2 regions of the Delftia lacustris genome follow, and region 1 is predicted to be linked to the other one. Evidence: predicted binding sites of a transcription regulator. Region 1 holds the regulator's gene; the other holds the start of a gene.

Region 1 (5,978 bases):
TCAATCAGCCACAGCGCCTCCTGCAGTGCATCGAGCAGGCGGGGCCAGGCGCGGTTGAGCGCTTGCTTGTTCAAGACGCCACCTTCGGCGGATCCAATTCCACCGCCCGTTCAAAGTAATAGCAGACACGCCGGCGCGGCGACAGATAGTCCAGCGCTTCGCGCGGCAACTGCGCAGGAGCCACGCCCCGGCGTATGCCCAGCGCGGGAAACAGCTCCAGCGCCAGCACGGGCGCCTGGGCGGCCGGCACGCTGGCGTCATGGACCATCACCGAAGGCTTGAGCGGCCGTGATGCATTGACGGACATGACCATGGCATGGCGCCCATCGGTCAGCTCCACCACCGAACCTGGCGGGAACACGCCCATCATGCGGATGAAGCCATTGAGCACGGGCGCGGCGAACTTGTCGCGCAGCCGGCTGAACAGCATGGACAGCGCCTCGTGCGGCGTGTGCGGCGTCTGCGCATCGCCGGGATTGCACAGGCGGTCATAGGTGTTGACCAGGGCCAGGATCTGGCCCGTGAGCTCCATGTCCTCGGCCACCAGGCTCAGCGGGAATCCCGTGCCGTCGGCCCACTCATGGTGCTGTGCGATGGCGGTGGTGACCTGGGCCGACAGGCCCATGCGCATGGCGATGGCCACCGATTCACCCACATGGCGCTCGTAGCGGTCGCGCAGCGCGTCGGGCACGGAAGACTCCAGGGCCAGGCCGTGCATGCCCTCGGCGCCGGCCACCGGCTTGCCGGCATCGTGCAGCAGCGCCGCCAGGCCCAGGTCGCGCAGCAGCGCAGCCTCCAGGCCCAGGGCCCGGCCCAGCAGCAGGCCGAGCACGGTCACGTTGACGGCATGCACGCTCTGGTTGCTGCCCACGCCATCGGACAGGAGGTGAATCGCCACGTCCTGCGGGCCGGCCAGTTCGGCCAGGCAGCCGTCGACCAGGGCTTCGGTGGGCATGCGCGCCTGCTCGGGCGCGCTGGCAAGGGTGGTTTCGATGGCCACATAGCCACGCTCCACCTTCTGAAAGCGCGCATTGCAGTCCTCCAGCCGGCCGCGCCAGTTGGGCACGGACAGCAGCAGCGGCGCTGCGGGTGCAGGTTCCTCGGCGGGTTCGGCTGCGGCGGCCGCCACAGCGGGCAGCGGCTGCGGCGGCGGAGTGCGCACCTCGGCCGGCCAGGCGTCGCTTTTGTGCGGAACGCAGCGCACCGCCTCCAGGCCCAGGGATTTCAGGGTCTGGATCTGTGCGCTGGAGGTGATCTTGAAGCTGCTGACCGGAAAGGGATGGTTCAGCCATCCAACATCGAGCTGGACAAACATGCCCGGACGGAGGTCTCGGATATCGATGAGGACGGAATGGTTCACGCGCGGCAACGGCCCCGAGGCTGAAGGAATCGGCAAATGTAAGCCGATGATTCGGGCATTATCTCCAGTTCTGAGGGCCTTGCAGTCAATCCGCGACCCTCAGGACCAAGTCTGTCCCCCGCTGTTGTTCATCGGCACCAGAGACTGGGCTTGTAGATCAGGTCCATCCACAGCGCCCACACGGCCACGCCCACCAGCATCAGGCCGGCCAGCCGCGTGCCCCATTCGGCACGCAGGCCGTTCAGGCGCTGGCGGCCCAGCCGCCACAGCCAGGGGCCGGCCACCAGCCACAGCCCGCTGCCCACGCCAAAGGCCGCCATGGCCGATGCGCCCTGCAAGGGGCCACCGCTGAGCGCGGCGACCAGCACGGCCGAATACAGCAGTCCGCAGGGCATGAGCGCCCAGGCATAGCCCGCCGCCAGCGTGCCGCCAGGGGCGGACACCCAGGGCTGCACGCGCCGCCAGGCGGCGCGGCCCGCAGACTCCAGCCAGGCGGGCTGGCGGGCCTGCACCATCATGGCCAGGCCCCAGGCCATCACGGCGACATGGGTCAGCGTCCAGAACGGCTGCAGCGCCGTGGTCTGGCTGGTGAGCCAGGACAGGCTTTCCATGGCCAGCGCCGAGGCAGCGCCCAGGCTGGCATAGCCGGCCAGCCGCCCGCCATGGAACAGCGCCGTGCGCAGCCACAGCCGGCTTTGCAGTCCATGGACGGCGACCACCTGCCCACCACCCTGTACCGTGCCCTGCCCCGCCCCGCCCGTGACCACGCTGCAGGGCGCGGCGCACATGGCAAGGCAATGGGGCCCGCCGACGAGCCCCATGATCAAAGCGGTCCAGAGCAGCGACAACAGCATGGGGCCTAGATGATCCTCGAAAACCGCGCCCGGTTCTTGTCGGCCTGCAGATATCGGTCAAACAGCATGGCCACGCCACGCACGAAGTACCAGCCCATGGGCGTGACCTGGAATCCCTCGTCGCTGATCTGCACCAGCCCCTTGGCCTGCAGGTCCTGAAGCGCCGCCAGCTCGGGGGCGAAGTACTCGCGAAAGCCCAGCAGCCAGGCCTGCTCCATGGGCTCGAACAGCACGGCGCCCTGGCACATGATGGCCATGATGACGGCGCGCCGCACCAGATCATCGCGCGACAGTGCCAGGCCGCGCACCACGGGCAGGTGGCCGGCGTCGATGGCGTCGTAGTACTCCTCCAGCGTCTTGGCGTTCTGGCTGTAGCTGGCCCCCACCTTGCCGATGGCCGACACGCCCAGCGCAATCAGGTCGCAGTCGGGCTGGGTGCTGTAGCCCTGGAAGTTGCGATGCAGCCGGCCCTGGCGCTTGGCCACGGCCAGCGCGTCCTCGGGCAAGGCGAAGTGGTCCATGCCCACGTAGACATAGCCGCCCTCCATGAAGGCCGCGATGGAGCGCGAGAGCATGGCCAGCTTGTCGGCGCCCTGGGGCAGGTCCTCGGCCGCGATGCGCCGCTGCGGCTTGAAGCGCTCGGGCAGGTGGGCATAGGCATAGAGCGCGATACGGTCGGGCCGCAGCGCATTGACCTGGGCCAGCGTGCGCTCGAAGGACTCGGGCGTCTGCTTGGGCAGGCCGTAGATCAGGTCCACGTTGATGGAGGCAAAGCCCAGCTGCCGTGCGGCCGCCACCAGCGCGAACACCTGCTCGGCCGGCTGCACGCGGTGCACGGCGATCTGCACCTGCTCGTCGAAGTCCTGCACGCCGAAGCTCAGGCGGTTGAAGCCCAGCTCCTTGAGCACGGCCAGGCGTTCGACGCTGACGGTGCGCGGATCGACCTCGATGGAGTATTCGCCGCCCGGCTCCAGCTTGAAATGCTCGCGCAGCAGGGCCATCAGCGTGCGCAGTTCATCGTCCGAGAAGAAGGTGGGCGTGCCGCCGCCCAGGTGCAGCTGGCTGACGGCCTGGCCCTTGCCGCAATGGGCCGTGTGCAAGGCCATCTCGCGCGCCAGGTAGTCCAGGTAGACGGCCGCGCGATCGTGGTGGCGCGTCACGATCTTGTTGCAGGCGCAGTAGTAGCACAGCGACTCGCAGAACGGCACATGCACATACAGCGACAAAGGCATGGCCCGCGCTGCGGTACTCGATTTGCGGTGCTCAAGTGCCAGGATATAGTCTTCAGCACCGAAAGCCTCCACGAAACGATCGGCCGTGGGGAACGAGGTGTATCGGGGCCCCGGTACGTCGAAGCGACGCAGCAGCTCTGGGGTGACAGCGGTCATGGGTTTTTTCCTCTAATGTCGTCCACTGTGCCGCAGCCCATTGGCCGCGTCCTTGACTCATATCAAGAGTTGTTCGCGGCAGTGCTGCGACAATTTGATCCAACTCATCGCCATCCACGAGGTCACCGCCGGCGCACTGCTGCGCCGCTGATGTTTACTCCATGAACCTTCAGACCATCAAAGCATCCTGTTCCAATTGCAACCTGCGCGAGCTGTGCATGCCCATGGGCCTGGATGCCGAGCAGATGCAGCGCATCGACGACATCGTGGCCACGCGCCGCAAGGTCAAGCGCGGCGGCCTGCTGTTTCGCAACGGTGAGTCCTTCACCTCGCTGTACGCCATCCGCACGGGCTTCTTCAAGACCTGCGTGGCCACCGAGGACGGGCGCGACCAGGTCACGGGCTTTCAGATGGCCGGCGAGATCATCGGCCTGGATGGCATCGTCAACGACCACCACACCTGCGATGCGGTCGCGCTGGAAGACGCCGAGGTCTGCGTCATGCCCTTCGACAAGCTGGAGGACCTGTCGCGCGAGGTCACGGCCCTGCAAAACCATGTGCACAAGGTCATGAGCCGCGAGATCGTGCGCGAGCATGGCGTGATGCTGCTGCTGGGCAGCATGCGTGCCGAGGAGCGCCTGGCCGCCTTCGTGCTCAACCTGGTGCAGCGCCTGCACGCCCGGGGCTTTTCCAAGTCGGAACTGGTGCTGCGCATGACGCGCGAGGAAATCGGCAGCTACCTGGGCCTGAAGCTGGAGACGGTGAGCCGCACCTTCTCGAAGTTTGCCGAGGAAAACATCATCGAGGTGCGCCAGCGCCATCTGCGCATCCTGGACACGGACGCGCTCAAGCGCATCGTCAACAGCCAGCAGTGCCAGTGAGGCCGCAAGGCCCCGCCCCCCGGCAATGAACAAGGCCCGCGATCGCGGGCCTTGTTCATTGCCATTGCAGTGCACGCAGGTTCAATCGCGCCCCAGGCCCTGCATGGCCAGATTTGGGTCCGGCTCGGAGACCACGCCGTCGTTGAGATCGTGCGTGGAGCGTCCCAGCATGGTGGTCATGAGGCTGGACAGCATGGTCACGCCCCAGAAGGCGAAGAAGGCCAGCGTGTAGATTCCCTGCCGCGACCAGCCCAGGTCGCCGAGCCAGTGCAGCTCCAGCGGGTCCACGAAGGCGAATACCAGCATCTCCATCACGGCGGCGGCCAGAAAGGCCGGCCAGGCAATCCACATCCAGCGTTGGGCCAACATCAGCGATCTCCTTGAGCTGTCGAGGGTTGGCTTTCATTGTGCGCGCCGCCCTCGCACCGTGCCAAGCCCTGCGCACCCTGCACTGCCTGTAGGAAACCCTTGGCCCTCGCGCATGCTGGAGATGCCATCCACCATACAAAAAAGGCCGCGACTGCGGCCTTGTGCACGGCATTTTCCTGCGTTCAGCGGTCCGTGGGATGGTCCTGCGCGGGCGTGGCCGCGTGGTTGCGGCCGGTGACCGCGGGCGCCAGGCTCTTGGGCACTTCGCGCACGCCATCGGCACGCTCGTTGATGGTGATGCCATTGCGGTAATAGTCAGGATCGATCACGGGATCGGCGCCATTGATCGCAATGACGGCCGTGACCACGCCGGCCACCACGACGGCGGCCGGGCCGGCCACCACGAGCCAGACATGGGCGAACTTCCACCAGGGCTTGCCGGCGTCCGGATGCGAAGGGGCCGTGGCGGGCGCGGAGACTGCGGGACTGGAAGACATGGATAACCTCTTTCTTTCAAACAGCCGGCGCAGCCTGGGCGGTGCCGGCCAGACATATCACCGGGGCACCAGGAAGACGGCCTTTTCGGACGCGCGTCCCGCGCCTGAATGCACGGCATCGATATCGAAGAATACGGTGTGCGAGCCCGGCTCGGCGGAACCGTAGGGAATCTGCAGCCGCGCCGCAATGCCGCGCGTCTCGGCCGGGCCGACCTCGACCTCCTGCTCGGACGCCAGCTCCAGCCCGTCGAGGCCATGGGCGCTGATGCGGTAGCGCTGGGCCTGCTCGGTGGCATTCATGATCTGCAGGCGGTAGACATTTTCCAGCTTGCCGCCCGCGACGATGCGCGACAGCGACGCCCGGTCGCGTATCACGTCGACCTTGACCGACTGGCGCAGCGCCAGGCTCACGATCATGGCCATGCTCAGGCCGATCAGCACGGCCGAGTAGACCAGCACGCGCGGACGGAAGATGCGGCGCAGCACCTGGGCCCGCCGCCACAGGCCGGCCATGGCGTTCTGCGTGGTCAGCCGGATGAGGCCGCGCGGATACTCCATCTTGTCCATGATGGAATTGCAGGCGTCTATGCACAGACCGCAGCCTATGCATTCGTACTGCAGGCCGTTGC
Region 2 (5,978 bases), 1.3 Mb from region 1:
GCACCGATGGCGGTGCCGGCCAGGTGCACGGCGCCTTCGGGAATGTCGAACTGGTCGCCATGCCAATGGAGCACGGGGACGCCGTCCAGTTTGGCGAGGGGCGAGGCCAGGCCCGCATCGGTAAGCGTGAGCGGAGAAAAGCCGATTTCCTTGACGCCCAGCGGGTAGACCCTGGCGCCCAGCGCGCGCGCAATGAGCTGCGCGCCCAGGCAGATGCCCAGCAGCGGCTTGCCGCTGTCCAGCCAGCGGCGCACGGCCGCCAGCTCCTGGGCGACGAAGGGATAAAGCGCCTCGTCATAGGCACCTATGGGTCCGCCCAGCACGACGAGCAGGTCGGCACGGCCCAGGTCCAGGGTGTCAAGCTCGCCGATGCTGGGATCGACGTACTGCACTTCGTAGCCGCGGCTGGCGAACTCGGCATGCAGGGTGCCCAGGTCTTCGAAGTGGATGTGGCGCAGCGCGATGGCTTTTTTCATGGGAGGAACTCAGGTGGATACAGGAGGGTGGCTTGGAACGTGCGGAGCCCGTCAGGCGCCGGGCTTGAGATCGACGTGGATATGGCCTGCCGAGGGGAAGGTGCAGCAGGCCAAGGCATAGCCGGCTTCCTTTTCCCTGTCGCTGAGGCAAAAGTCCGCCTCCAGCCGTGAACTGCCTCCCGTGATGCGGATGCGGCAGCTGCCGCAGATGCCGGCCCGGCACTGGCTGCGGATGGCAATGCCCACGCCTTCCAGGATTTCCAGCAGGCTTTTGCCGGACGCGGCTTCGACGATCTGCCCGCTGTGCGCGATCTGCAGCTGGCATGCCTGCGCGGTCTCGCCTGGCTGGGCGGTGGATGCGGCAGGCGGCGTGAAGGCCTCGATATGCTGTATGGCACCGGGAAAGCAGGCCCGCGCATGCTCGCGAAAGGTCTGCGCAAAGGCGTGGCCGCCACAGATGACGACGGCCTGGGGCTGGCCCAGCGCCAGCAGGGACTGCTGCGAGGGGCGGCCCGGCACGAAGGGCCCGTGGGCGGCAATGTCTTCACGCGTGATGTGGATACGCAGGTCGAACCAGGGGGCCGTTTCGCACAGCTGCTGCAGCTCCTGCAGGAACGGAATGTCGGCCATGCGCGCAAAGCACAGCAGCAGCGTGGTGCGGGGCACGCGCCGGCCCTGCTGGCGCAGCCGGTCCAGTTCGCGCAGCAGCGCCAGCGGCAAGGTCAGGCCGATGCCGCCGGCCAGCATGACCAGGCAGTCCAGGCCCAGCACCAGGTCGGCCGTGATGTCGCCGGCCACGCCGCCCAGCGGCAGCGTGGAGCCTGCGCGCAGCACCGCATGCATGTGGTCGGAGACGCTGCCCCGGCCCGAGCTTTTGACGGCAATGTCGAACTGGCCGGCGCCGTCGTGCTCGCTGCAGGGCTCGTAGCGGGTGATGGAGTACAGCCGCTGCTGCATGGTGCCACGGGCGTCGGCATGCTCGATGGCCACATGCCGGCCGGGCCGCAGGCCGCCGAGGAATTGCGCCGAGGCGCCCTGCACGCGCAGGGTGTAGACCATGACGCCGCCCGCCTCTGCCCGTGCAGCGGCGCAGCGCGCGAGCATGCTGCCTGCCTGGAGGGCGGCGCTCATGCCTGCATCTCCTCGAGGACCGAGGACACCAGCGCCACGCTGCCGCCCAGGTTGCGGCCCGCCAGGCCGATGCGGTCGATCAGGCTTTGCACCGAGTCGGTGTAGACGCCGATCTCGTTGCTGTCGCCCACGTCGTGCAGGATGTCGCGCGCATGCGGCATGCCGACCATGGTGAAGACGGTGGACCAGGCGCCCAGTTCGTTGTTGGCGAACATCTGCACGGTCTTGAGGATGATGGAGCGCAGGTAGCTGCGCTCGCGGTTGCTCAGGCCCTGGACGATGTCGGTGGCCACCGAGCTGAAGACGCTGGAGTGGCTCCATTCGTCCACGGTGTGGGTGCGCGTGACCTCGTGGCAGATGGGCTGGATGCTGCGGTCCTCGGCCATGGTCTTGAGGTAGTCGGTGATCAGGGTCTCGCTGGCGCAGGCAATGGCGAAGCGGGCCAGGCGGCGCTCCCATTCCGCGCCGCACTGCGCCAGCACGCCGTTACGCCAGCCGACGAGGTTGAAGTCCGCGTAGTCCAGCGGCGCCAGGCCGCGCATCTCGTAGATGTAGTTGCAGGCCATGATGGACATGCGGGTGTGCAGGGCCTCGTCCAGCAGGGCCTGGGACATGACGTCCTGCAGCAGCGCCCGGTTGGCGCTGGGCGGCGGGGTCTTGATGATGTCCTCGCAGGCCGGCGTGACCACGTTGCACTCGATGTAGATGGTCTTGAGGTTGTAGATGCCCCAGGCGTAGGACAGGCATTGGTCGCGCAGGTGCTGTGGCGCCTCCACCCATGCCTGGTGATCGCGAAACGGCAGCAGCGAGGCGGTGAAGTCCTGCCGGGCGGGGTCGAACGCCAAGCCGCAGTAATCAGGCAGGTCCTGATTCACGGCCGCTCTTGACTTCCAGAGCAGGGACAGCTTTTTGAGCGCATCGCGCACGGCGTCATCTGTCCGAGAGATATCGAGATTCATTTTTCAACTCCGTGTGATTGAACTTGATTGATCTGAGTCAAATCGCCTATTACCTCCCCCCGCTTTCTCCATCTGCCGCAATCACCAATGGTGCCGCAAATGGCACTGAAATTGACGCTGCAGATGGCAGATACGTTGTCATGGATTTCTTCACTCTGTCATATTCCACCTTGAATCAATCTCCCCGACTGCAGATTGCGGATGATTCCTGGCGGTATTGGATCTCATGACTTTCAACGTCTGGCGGCGAATTCTATGGAGAGAGCGTGGATTCAAACAGACCTATTTTCGCCATTGAACCAGACCGCTTTTTTCAACCGTTTACATTGGCATGCCACCTTAATTGGTCTGCTCACCCGCTGAAACATGGTCGGAATCAAGGCAGCTGCACTTTGTAGACTGCCCATTACCGATGCGCCCTGGTTTCCAAATCCTTCCATAACCCGGGCGCTGCCGATTCCCGTGCTTCAGCGCCTCCAAGACAGCCAATGCGACATGGACGATTTATCGCTCCCCAGAATCAATTCCCTGGAACTCCAACACGCGGACAGCGAGGCCTGGGACGCCATAGCGGCCGAGCGGACACGGCAGGCGCGTTCGATTGAATTGATTGCCTCTGAAAACTTCGTGAGCCGCGCGGTGATGGAGGCGCAGGGCTCGGTGCTGACCAACAAATACGCCGAGGGCTATCCCGGCGTGCGCTACTACGGCGGCTGCGCCAATGCCGATGCCGTGGAGAACCTCGCCATTGCGCGTGCCAAGGCGCTGTTCGGCTGCGCGCACGCCAACGTGCAGCCGCACTCGGGCAGCCAGGCCAACCAGGGCGTGTACCTGGCGTTCCTGGAGCCCGGCGACAAGATCATGGGGCTGGACCTGCGCTCGGGCGGGCACCTGACGCATGGCTCCAGCGTGAGCGTGTCGGGCAAGTGGTTCCAGTCCATCAGCTACGAGGTGGACGCCCGCTCCCAACTCATCGACATGGACCAGGTGCGGCGCATTGCGCTGAAGGAGCGGCCCAGGCTCATCATTGCCGGAGGCTCGGCCTATTCACGGCAGATGGACTGGGCCGAGTTCCGGCGCATTGCCGACCGGGTGGGCGCCATCTTCATGGCCGACATCGCGCACGTGGCGGGGCTGGTGGCCGCGGGCGTGTTCCCCTCGCCCGTGGAGCACGCCCATGTGACCACGACCACCACGCACAAGACGCTGCGCGGGCCGCGCGGCGGCATGATCCTCTCGGCCGACGCCGAGATCGCCAGGCGCATAGACGCCGCCGTGTTTCCGGGCCTGCAGTCCGGGCCGCTGATGCATGTGGTGGCGGCCAAGGCGGTGGCGCTGGGCGAGGCGCTCAAGCCCGCCTTCCGTACCTATGCGCGGGCCGTGGTGGACAACGCCCGCGTGCTGTGCGACCGGCTGTCGCAGGGCGGGCTGTCCGTGGTGTCCGCAGGCACGGACTGCCATCTGGGCGTGATCGACCTGCGCCCCTGGGAGCTGACGGGCAAGGCCGCCGAAACGGCGCTGGAGCAGATCGGCATCACGGTCAACAAGAACGCCGTGCCCGGCGATGGCGCGCGGCCACTGGTGACCTCGGGCATCCGCGTGGGCAGCGCGGCCTGCACCACGCGCGGCATGGGCGCCGACGAGTTCCGCGAGATCGGCGACATGATTCTTGCCACGCTGGGCGGCATACGCAGCGGCACCATGAACGCGCGCACGCTCAAGTCCATCCACGAAGGCGTGTCCGACCTGACCGCGCGCTTTCCCCTGCCCTACTGAGGCATGCAGCGTCCGGCGTCTCCCAACCTGTCAGGGTTTTCGCAGCGCGTTGGCCAGGCGCAGCACGGCGGCCTCGATCTCGTAGGCCGTGAGCGAGGCATAGCCCAGCAGCCAGCCCGGCTGCCGCTGCTCGCCCGCGTACAGGCGGCTGAGCCCCTGCAGCAGCACGCCGGCCGCGGCGGCGCGGCGGATGGTGTCTTCCTCGGACCAGCCGGGCTCCAGCAGGCAGGGCACCTGCATGCCGCCCTGGGGCCGTGGCGCGGTGACGATGCCGGCCAGGTGCCTGCCTATGGATTCGAGGATGACCTCGCGCCGCCCCGCATACAGCTTGCGCATGGCCCGCACGTGGGAGTTGTAGTGGCCGTCCTCCATGAAGCGCGCCAGCGTCAGCTGCTGGATCTGGGGCGTGTGCCCGTCCATGATGCTGCGCGCCTGGACAAAGGCGCGCACCAGCTCCTGCGGCAAGGCCATGTAGCCCATGCGCAGGCCCGGGTACAGGGTCTTGCCGAAGGTGCCGATGTAGATGGTGCGCGCGTGCTTGTCCAGGCCTTGCACGCAGGCGGTGGGCATGCCGTCGTAGTGGAATTCGCTGTCGTAGTCGTCCTCGATGATCCAGCGCCCGCGCTCGAATGCCCAGCGGATCAGGTCCAGCCGCCGCTCCAGCTGCATGGTGACGCCCGTGGGGTACTGGTGCGATGGCGTGACATAGACGCAGGTGGCGCCGCTGCGGTCGGCATGCAGCAGGTCGGTGCGAATGCCTTGCGCGTCCACGTCGATGGGCAGGACCTTGGCCTCGGCCGACTCGAAGGCCTTGCGGGCGCCGAAGTAGCCCGGGTTCTCCAGCAGGATGGGCCGGCCCGCATCCACCAGCAGCTGCGCGCACAGGAACAGCGCCTGCCGCGTGCTGCTGAGCACCACGATCTGCCCGGCGTCCACCTTGGCGCCGCGCTCCAGGTTGAGGTAGGTGGCAATGGCCTTGCGCAGCGGCTCGGCGCCCTGCGGGTCGCCGTGCAGCAGGACGCTGGCCCGGTAGTCCTTGAGAGCCTGCCGCTGCAGCCGCTCCCAGACATCGGTGGGAAAAGTGCGCGTCTCGGGCAGGCCGGTGGCAAAGGCCCGAATGGTCTGCTGGTCGGCGATGCCGCCGCCATCGACGATGGCCTGGCCGCGCCGGCTCAGGCCGGCACCGGCCCTTATGGCACCGACAGCACCAGCCGCACCGGCCGCATGGGCGCTGCGCTCGTGCTCGGGCAAGCGGCCGCGCCGCGCCGCCCGGCCCCGCAGCTCGGTGCCGATGGTCTCGGAGACATAGCTGCCCGATCCCTGGCGCCGCACGATGAAGCCGTCTCGGTGCAGCTGGGTGTAGGCGTTCTCCACCGTGTCGCGGGCAATGCCCAGCGAGTCGGCCAGCGAGCGCGTGGCCGGCAGCTTCAGGCCCGGCAGCAGCGCCCCATCCAGGATCAGCGCACGCATGGCGCGCTGCACCCGCTGGTGCAGGTCCAGCTGGCGCAGGTCGGCATCTCCCATGCGGATCTTCAGGGTCTCAAGCTCGAAGGTCTTGCTCATGCGGTCTGCCACCTTTCATCTCATTGCACCTCTTTGGCAGGCCATTGTACTGACGCAAATGCTGCGCGCCCAT

What was found. Region 1 encodes FNR, which switches genes on or off when oxygen is low (the NO sensors DNR and NnrR bind a similar motif). Its sites were predicted from a motif close to TTGATNNNNATCAA; they were not measured.
Region 2: the regulator FNR is predicted to act here: its motif matches at 2,594-2,607, upstream of U6958_RS17070 (diiron oxygenase).

Annotation. Positions count from the first base shown of each region.
Region 1 is NZ_CP141274.1:4,725,915-4,731,892, forward strand. It holds gene U6958_RS23005 (bifunctional diguanylate cyclase/phosphodiesterase) at 1-74, opposite strand, end outside; gene U6958_RS23010 (HD-GYP domain-containing protein) at 71-1,315, opposite strand; gene U6958_RS23015 (sulfite exporter TauE/SafE family protein) at 1,489-2,214, opposite strand; gene hemN (oxygen-independent coproporphyrinogen III oxidase) at 2,220-3,602, opposite strand; gene fnr (fumarate/nitrate reduction transcriptional regulator Fnr) at 3,764-4,483, shown strand; gene U6958_RS23030 (hypothetical protein) at 4,565-4,852, opposite strand; gene U6958_RS23035 (FixH family protein) at 5,035-5,349, opposite strand; gene ccoG (cytochrome c oxidase accessory protein CcoG) at 5,407-5,978, opposite strand, start outside.
Region 2 is NZ_CP141274.1:3,424,249-3,430,226, forward strand. It holds gene U6958_RS17060 (glutamine amidotransferase) at 1-476, opposite strand, end outside; gene U6958_RS17065 (2Fe-2S iron-sulfur cluster-binding protein) at 528-1,607, opposite strand; gene U6958_RS17070 (diiron oxygenase) at 1,604-2,566, opposite strand; gene U6958_RS17075 (serine hydroxymethyltransferase) at 3,062-4,342, shown strand; gene U6958_RS17080 (PLP-dependent aminotransferase family protein) at 4,373-5,905, opposite strand.